DNA from 2 places in the Streptomyces sp. NPDC102274 genome. Region 2 is predicted to be linked to the other one. Evidence: riboswitches for the same ligand, from Rfam matches in the RefSeq annotation. Region 2 holds a riboswitch; the other holds the start of a gene.
The links. Region 2 has a riboswitch for cyclic di-AMP ahead of ACIRQP_RS40270 (peptidoglycan DD-metalloendopeptidase family protein). Riboswitches for the same ligand answer to the same signal wherever they lie in the genome.

Region 1 (3,529 bases), on a different contig from region 2:
GGTGGCTGTCGCGGCCCCGGCGAGTGCGAGGGTGGCGGCGGTACGGCCGGCGGGGCCGGTGAGCGTGCGCTGTCTGGGCTTTCGGTGCGCTGCCACGGGGGTGGATCCTCTTCCCTAGTCGGTCACGGTGGGTCATGGCCGGTCGCCAGGAGAAGGACGCTAAGGCGCAAGGTCACAGTCCGGCCTCGGCAAGGCCGGTATTGGCGAGAGGTGGCAGAACAGGACCGTCTTGTGACCGGCATGATCGTGGCCTCGGAACCCCTTTTCGTCCGGACCCGACCGATATCGGAACCGAGCCCCACCTCGCCGCCGGTGGTGATATGGCCCTCGATAGGCTCCGGGCATGGACGTACTCATCAATGTCTTCGTCGCGCTTCACATCATCGGCATAGCCTCGCTGCTCGGCGGCTTTCTCACCCAGATGAAGTCGATGAGCACGGGGACGGCCCGCTTCAACAAGGCGATGCTGCACGGCGCGCTGACGATGCTCGTCACGGGGGTCGCCCTGGTGGGCCTCAACCAGGCCGACGACCAGACGGTGAACAACATCAAGATCGGCATCAAGCTCGCGGTGCTGGTCGTGATCCTGGCCGTGGTGTACGTGAAGCGTGACGACGAGACCGCCCCGAAGCAGCTGTTCGGCATGGTGGGCGGGCTGACGGTGGCCAACATCTTCATCGCCACGCTCTGGACCTGACACGGCCCCGGGGCCCGGTCCTCGGGTCCGCCCCTGCTCCCGGTCCTCGGTCCGGGCCCCCGCTCCCGGTCTGCGGTTCGGGGGCCGGGGGCCGTCTCCCGCGTGCGGCACGCTGCCCGTCAGGCGGGGCGGACGCTTCCGTAGATCGGCATGTAGTAGATCGACTCCTCGCGGACGTTCGCGCCCGGCTTGGGGGCGTGGATCATCATGCCGTCGCCGATGTAGATCCCGACATGGCTGATGTCGTCGTAGAAGAAGACCAGGTCACCGGGGAGCAGATCCTCGGTCGCGACGCGCGTACCGGCCTTCACCTGGTCCCAGGTGGTGCGCGGCAGCTCCACTCCCGCCTCCTTCCAGGCCGCCTGGGTCAGGCCCGAGCAGTCGTACGAGCTGGGTCCTGTGGCGCCCCAGACGTACGGCTTGCCTATCTGGGCGCGGGCGAAGGAGAGGACCTTGGCGGCCTTGGTGGCGTAGCTGCCGTCCGAGGCGCCGGTGCCGCCGCTCGTGCCGGTACCTGTTCCTGTGCCGGTATCACCTGAGCCCGTGCCTGTGCCCGTATCGGAGCCTGAGCCGGTGCCCGTACCGGTCGAGGGGGCCTGAGCCTGCTGCTCCTTGCGCTTGCGCTCGGCCTCGGCCTTCGCGCGGGCCTCCTGTTTCGCCTGTGCCTCCGCCTTGCGGCGGGCCTCCTCTTCCTTCTTGCGCTCCAGCGCGGCCAGCCGCGCCTTCTCCTCCGTGGTCAGCTTCGACAGCAGCGCACGCGCCGCGCCGAGTTTCTGCTGCACGTTCTGCTTGCTGGTGCGCAGCGCGGTCTGCGACGCGGTGAGAGACTCCAGGTCCTTGGACGCCTGCTGCCGCTTCTTCGCGGCGTCGGCCTGCTGCGTCTGGTAGTCGGCGAGGACCCCGCGCTGACGCTCCGTCAGCCGGTCCGTCACCTGCTTCTGCTCGAAGAACGACTGCGGGCTGTCCGCGAACAGCAGGGCGGCGGTCGAGGTGACCGCGCCTTCCCGGTACTGCGCGGCCGCGAACGAGCCGAGCGTACGCCGGGCCTCGTTCAGCTTGTCCGCGCGCTTGGCGACCTCGTCGAGCACCCGGTCGACCGCGCGCTTCTGCTTCTGCGTGGCCTCTTTCGCCCTGTTGTACTTCTGCGTCTCACCGCCGGCCTGGCGGTACAGATCGTCGACCTTCTTCTGTACCTCCTCCATGGACGGCTTCGGCTCGACGGGCGCGGCGCTCGCGCTCTGCGCCGTGAGCAACGTGACCGAGGCGAGCGCGGCCGTCGTGATCCCGACGGCGGGAGAGGCGGTACGTACTCCGCTGAGGCTGCGCGGCTTGCGATGCGACGCCAAGGTCGGCATCTCCTTCCGTGGACCGCCTACCGGGTTAGCTGTCGGGTTCGGGCGGAACGGAAGGCTGCCCTACGGGCCTTGAGCGAAAGGCCCGATTCACCCCGGTTGTGCAGTGTGGGTCCCCGGTTTCGAACTTCCTTCCGGAAAGCCCGAATTCGGCGTGGGCCGCCCGCTTGGCGTGGGTCGCCGTTGGGGGTACGGGCTGCCTGATCGAGCACGCTAGCCAAGGTGTGGTGCTGGTGTGAAGGTCGATGGCCGATATGCCCGATACATTTTCGTGACCATTTGCGCGTGCGATGTGCGGAACGCGCCGCTGGCGCCCGTTCATCACGGTGGGTGACCATGGTGCCGCCGGTGGTGATGGTGACGGTGGCCGGGGATGCGGCCGGGGATGCGGCCGGGGAATTCCGAAGGCGGGCGCGGTCTGTCAGTGCGGCGGCCTAGACTCGGACAGCGATGAGCAGCCTCTTTGACGACAGTTTCCTGGCGGACCTCCAGCCCTCCGGCGACGAGCATCCCCCGCCGCCCGAGGACGACGCCGAGCACGCACCGGAGCAGGTGCCCGACGACCTCTTCCAGGGTGCCTACGACACGCCCCCGGCGCGGGACCAGTACCACCGCGACGGCGCCCCGCGCACGGTCGTGGACCCCGCCGCGCTGCTCGAAGGGCTGAACGAGGAGCAGCGCGCGGCCGTCGTGCACACCGGCTCGCCCCTGCTCATCGTGGCCGGGGCCGGGTCGGGCAAGACCCGGGTGCTGACCCACCGGATCGCGCATCTGCTGGGAACGCGCGGCGTCCATCCAGGTCAGATACTGGCGATCACGTTCACCAACAAGGCCGCGGGCGAGATGAAGGAGCGTGTCGGCCAGCTCGTCGGCCCGCGCGCCAACGCCATGTGGGTCATGACGTTCCACAGCGCCTGCGTACGGATCCTGCGGCGCGAGTCGAAGAGGCTCGGGTTCACCTCCTCGTTCTCCATCTACGACGCCGCCGACTCGAAGCGTCTGATGGCCCTGGTCTGCCGCGATCTGGACCTCGACCCCAAGCGTTACCCGCCCAAGTCCTTCAGCGCCAAGATCTCGAATCTGAAGAACGAGCTGATCGACGAGGAGACCTTCGCCGACCAGGCCACCGACGGCTTCGAGAAGATGCTCGCCGAGGCGTACCGGATGTACCAGGCGCGGCTGCGCGAGGCCAACGCGCTGGACTTCGACGACATCATCATGACCACCGTCCATCTGCTCCAGGCGTTCCCCGATGTCGCCGAGCACTACCGGCGGCGCTTCCGGCACGTCCTGGTGGATGAGTACCAGGACACCAACCACGCCCAGTACACGCTCGTACGCGAGCTGGTGGGCCCCTCCGGAGAGGGGCACGACCCGGCCGAGCTGTGTGTCGTCGGTGACGCCGACCAGTCGATCTACGCCTTCCGGGGCGCCACGATCCGTAACATCCTCCAGTTCGAGGAGGACTACCCGGACGCGA
Region 2 (3,529 bases):
GGTGGACTGATGTGGGACTTCGGCAGGACCCTGGTGAAGCAGGCCGTGGCCAACCGATAGCGGGAGTGCCGAACTTTTGCCTCCGGGGTAAGAAATTTGCCCCGGAGGAAAGTTCCTGGCGCAATAGAGGTATGAGCACACCTCCCGCCGGAGAGGCCGCCGAAGATCTGCCCGGCCGGCTGCCCGATGTCGCACCCCGCCTGCGCGAGCTGCGCCGCGACCGGCGGCTCACCCTGGAGACCGCCGCCCGGCGGGCCGGGCTCTCCCCGGCCCATCTCTCCCGGCTGGAAACCGGCCGCAGACAGCCGTCGCTCCCGATGCTGCTGAGCCTCGCCCGTACCTACGGTACGACCGTCTCCGAGCTGCTCGGGGAGGTGCCGCCGGAGCGCGATCCCATCGTCCGGGCGGGCCGGACGGAACCGGTCGAGGCCGACGGCTGGACGTACCACCAGGCGGGCGGCTCGGGGCGGGCCATGCAGCCGCTGCGGCTCCAGGTCCCGTACGGGGCGCAGGGCGACCTCGTCCGCGTGCACCCGGGTGAGGAGTGGCTCCATGTCCTCGAAGGGCGGCTGCGGCTGACCCTCGGAGACGCCGTACACGTACTCGACCCCGGGGACAGCGCGCACTTCGACTCGCTCACCCCGCACCGGATCGCGGCGGCCGGACCCGAGGGGACCGAGCTGCTCTTCGTCCATACCCTGCTGCAGAGCCCCGCCGCCGAGCTGTGCCTCGGCGCCGGGGCCCATCGCCGCTGACCTGCTGAGAGAGGTCTGCCACCATGCCCGAGTCAGAGAACCCCGTGTCGGAGAACCCCGTGTCGGAGAAGCCCGCGCCCGGTCATGTCATGAAGGAGGAGGGGAAGTTCCCCCGCGGGCTGGTCATCCGGCTCGTCGCCTACCTGATCGCCGGCCATCTCTTCGCGGCCTTCCTCTATCTGGTCTTCGAGATGGGCGCGCGGGGGTAGTGGCTTGGAGGTGGTGGCTCGGGGGTAGCGGCTTTCCTTCGAGGCCGCGGCTCCCCCCTCCGCTATCCCCGCTGTCGCCGTCGCTCGCTCAGCCCTGGTCGAGGAGGCGGGTGCGGAGCCGCTCGCGGGTCTCGGGGGCGAGCCCGAGACCCTCGGTCAGATAACGGTCGGTGGTGCCCCAGGTCTTCTCTATGGTCTCGAAGGCCGCCGCGAGGTACTCGGCGCGCGCGTCGAAGAGCGGACTGAGGAGCTCCATCACCTCGGGGGACATCCCGGTGGGGGAGTTGTCGCTGCGGCGGATCGGGTAGCGGCGGTGCGGGTCGTTCGACTTGAGATAGTCGGCCTCGATCGCCTCGGGTTCCACCCCGACGGCGAGCAGGGACACCGCGATGGAGAGCCCCGCCCGGTCCTTGCCCGCCGCGCAGTGCATGAGCGCGGGGACGCTGTCCTCGGCGAGGGAGTGCAGGACGCGGCTGTGCTCGGCGGTGCGTTCCGTGATGATCGTCCGGTACGAGTCGATCATCCGGGTCGCCGCCCTGCCTTCCGAGAGGAGTGAGCGCAGCTGGTCGAGATCGCCGTCCCGCACCATCAGCCAGAACTCGGCGCCGTCCGCCGGATCGGTGAGCGGCAGGTTCACATTGCGTACACCGGTCAGCTCCACGTCCGCGCCGTCGAGCTTCAGATCCGCGGCGTTACGGAAGTCGAAGATCGTGTGGAGGCCGAGGGAGGAGAGGAAGGCGGCATCGGCAGGGGTGGCGTTGGCGAGGTGTCCGCTGCGGAAGAGCCTGCCGTGGGCCACCCGCCGGCCGTCCGTGGTCGGCAGCCCGCCCACGTCGCGAAAGTTGCGCACGCCGGACAACTCGGGCTCTGTCGACGGGACCTGCGGCAGCTGCTGCGTCACGGCGTGCTCCTCCGTGTCTGCCGTCGGCGCGGCTCGCCGACGATGTCGACTTCCGACCCTACGACATTTGTTCCTCAGGCAACCTGTTGCAATCAGCCCAGCCCCGGAGGGGCCAGAAGCGCATTATTCGGACACCTCGCGCCGAGGAATATGACCCATATGCCTATCTGTCCGGAATGGGTGATTCCGCATAACCTGCCCCGGTCGCAGGGGAGATGGGCTCGGGACCGTGAGCAGGATCATATCTGTGACGTTGCGTGGTGGTAGCGGGAAGGGAAATTGCTGCCCTGTAAGGAAATTGGAGATCTGAATCCACGCAGGGTGACCGGATAACCAGAACGATATTTGAAACGGGTGCGATCGCGGGAATACAGCATCTTGTTCCGGCCGTCCGACTCGCTTACCTTCAGCCTCAATCCGAGCGGATCGCCGAATCCTGCCGCCGCTTGGAATTCGCATCCATCCATCAACGCGTGGCAGGAGCGGGGGAACCAGGTGATACGCCGATCCGGAACTCCGGGCGGCTCGGGGTGAAGTCGCGCATCTCGCGCGGCCGGGCATCTCCAGCCCGAACCCGACAGCTCACCTCGCAGGCGCCGGAGAGGAATTCGCCATGCCCGCGAAGGGTAAGCACCGCCGTTCCAAGACCAACCCGATCTCGCGTGGATTCATCGCCGCCGGCACGGGTGGCGCAGCCATCGCGCTTCCGCTCCTCGGCGCCACCGGCGCGCACGCCGCGGAGAAGGCCGCCCCCGCCGCCGCTCCGCAGGCCGTCTCCGCCTCGGCACACACCGCCGCCACCAAGGTCGCGAGGAACTACACCGTGGTCGCCGGGGACTATCTCTCCAAGATCGCCGTCGAGCACCATGTCCGGGGCGGCTGGCATCGGCTGTATCAGGACAACCGCGAGGCCGTCGGCGACAACCCGTCGCTGATCCACCCCGGCCTGAAGCTGACCCTCGGCGCGAGGGCCGCGGCGAGCACCTCGTCCGAGGCTCCCGCGGAGTCCTCCAGTTCCTCGGCCGACTCCAGTTCCTCGTCGGACTCCGGCTCGTCGTCCGACTCCGCCTCCTCGGCCGACCACTCTTCGTCGAGCGGCTCGACGGACGAGTCCGCCACCTCGACCGCCGAGCAGGACCCCACCGCCGACAACGCGGCGCAGAGCACCGGTTCCGGCTTCAACGCGCCGGTCGACGGACCGACCTCCACGCCGTACCAGGCCGCCGGCTCCAGCTGGGCCAGCGGCTACCACACCGGTGTCGACTTCACGGCGGCCTCGGGCACCCCCGTCAAGGCGGTCACCGACGGCACGGTCGTGACGGCCGGCTGGGGCGGCTCGTACGGCAACCAGGTCGTCATCCAGCACAGCGACGGCATGTACTCGCAGTACGGCCACCTGTCGTCCCTGGACGTCTCCGAGGGCCAGAGCGTCAGCGCGGGCCAGCAGATCGGACTCTCCGGTGCCACCGGCAACGCCACCGGACCGCACCTGCACTTCGAGATCCGTACCGGCCCCGACTATGGCTCGGACGTCGACCCGGTGGCCTACCTCCGGCAGAATGGCGTCGACATCTGATTCGTCGGATCACGTCAGCCCATTCCGCTGCCCGGCACTTTCCGTGCCGGGCAGCGGTGGTTTTCGCCTATTCCCGCTTGGCTGAAAA

Region 1: linked by a shared signal. The riboswitch ahead of ACIRQP_RS08020 (NlpC/P60 family protein) and the one ahead of ACIRQP_RS40270 (peptidoglycan DD-metalloendopeptidase family protein) in region 2 are both predicted to bind cyclic di-AMP.

Annotation. Positions count from the first base shown of each region.
Region 1 is NZ_JBIWLW010000004.1:309,066-312,594, forward strand. Features, by position in the region: gene ACIRQP_RS08010 (NlpC/P60 family protein) at 1-96, opposite strand, end outside; gene ACIRQP_RS08015 (hypothetical protein) at 344-697, shown strand; gene ACIRQP_RS08020 (NlpC/P60 family protein) at 817-2,052, opposite strand; cyclic di-AMP (ydaO/yuaA leader) riboswitch at 2,051-2,214, opposite strand; gene ACIRQP_RS08025 (ATP-dependent DNA helicase) at 2,500-3,529, shown strand, end outside.
Region 2 is NZ_JBIWLW010000066.1:3,506-7,034, forward strand. Features, by position in the region: gene ACIRQP_RS40250 (aspartate aminotransferase family protein) at 1-60, shown strand, start outside; gene ACIRQP_RS40255 (helix-turn-helix domain-containing protein) at 132-755, shown strand; gene ACIRQP_RS40260 (DUF6126 family protein) at 779-964, shown strand; gene ACIRQP_RS40265 (tyrosine-protein phosphatase) at 1,053-1,865, opposite strand; cyclic di-AMP (ydaO/yuaA leader) riboswitch at 2,283-2,474, shown strand; gene ACIRQP_RS40270 (peptidoglycan DD-metalloendopeptidase family protein) at 2,479-3,441, shown strand.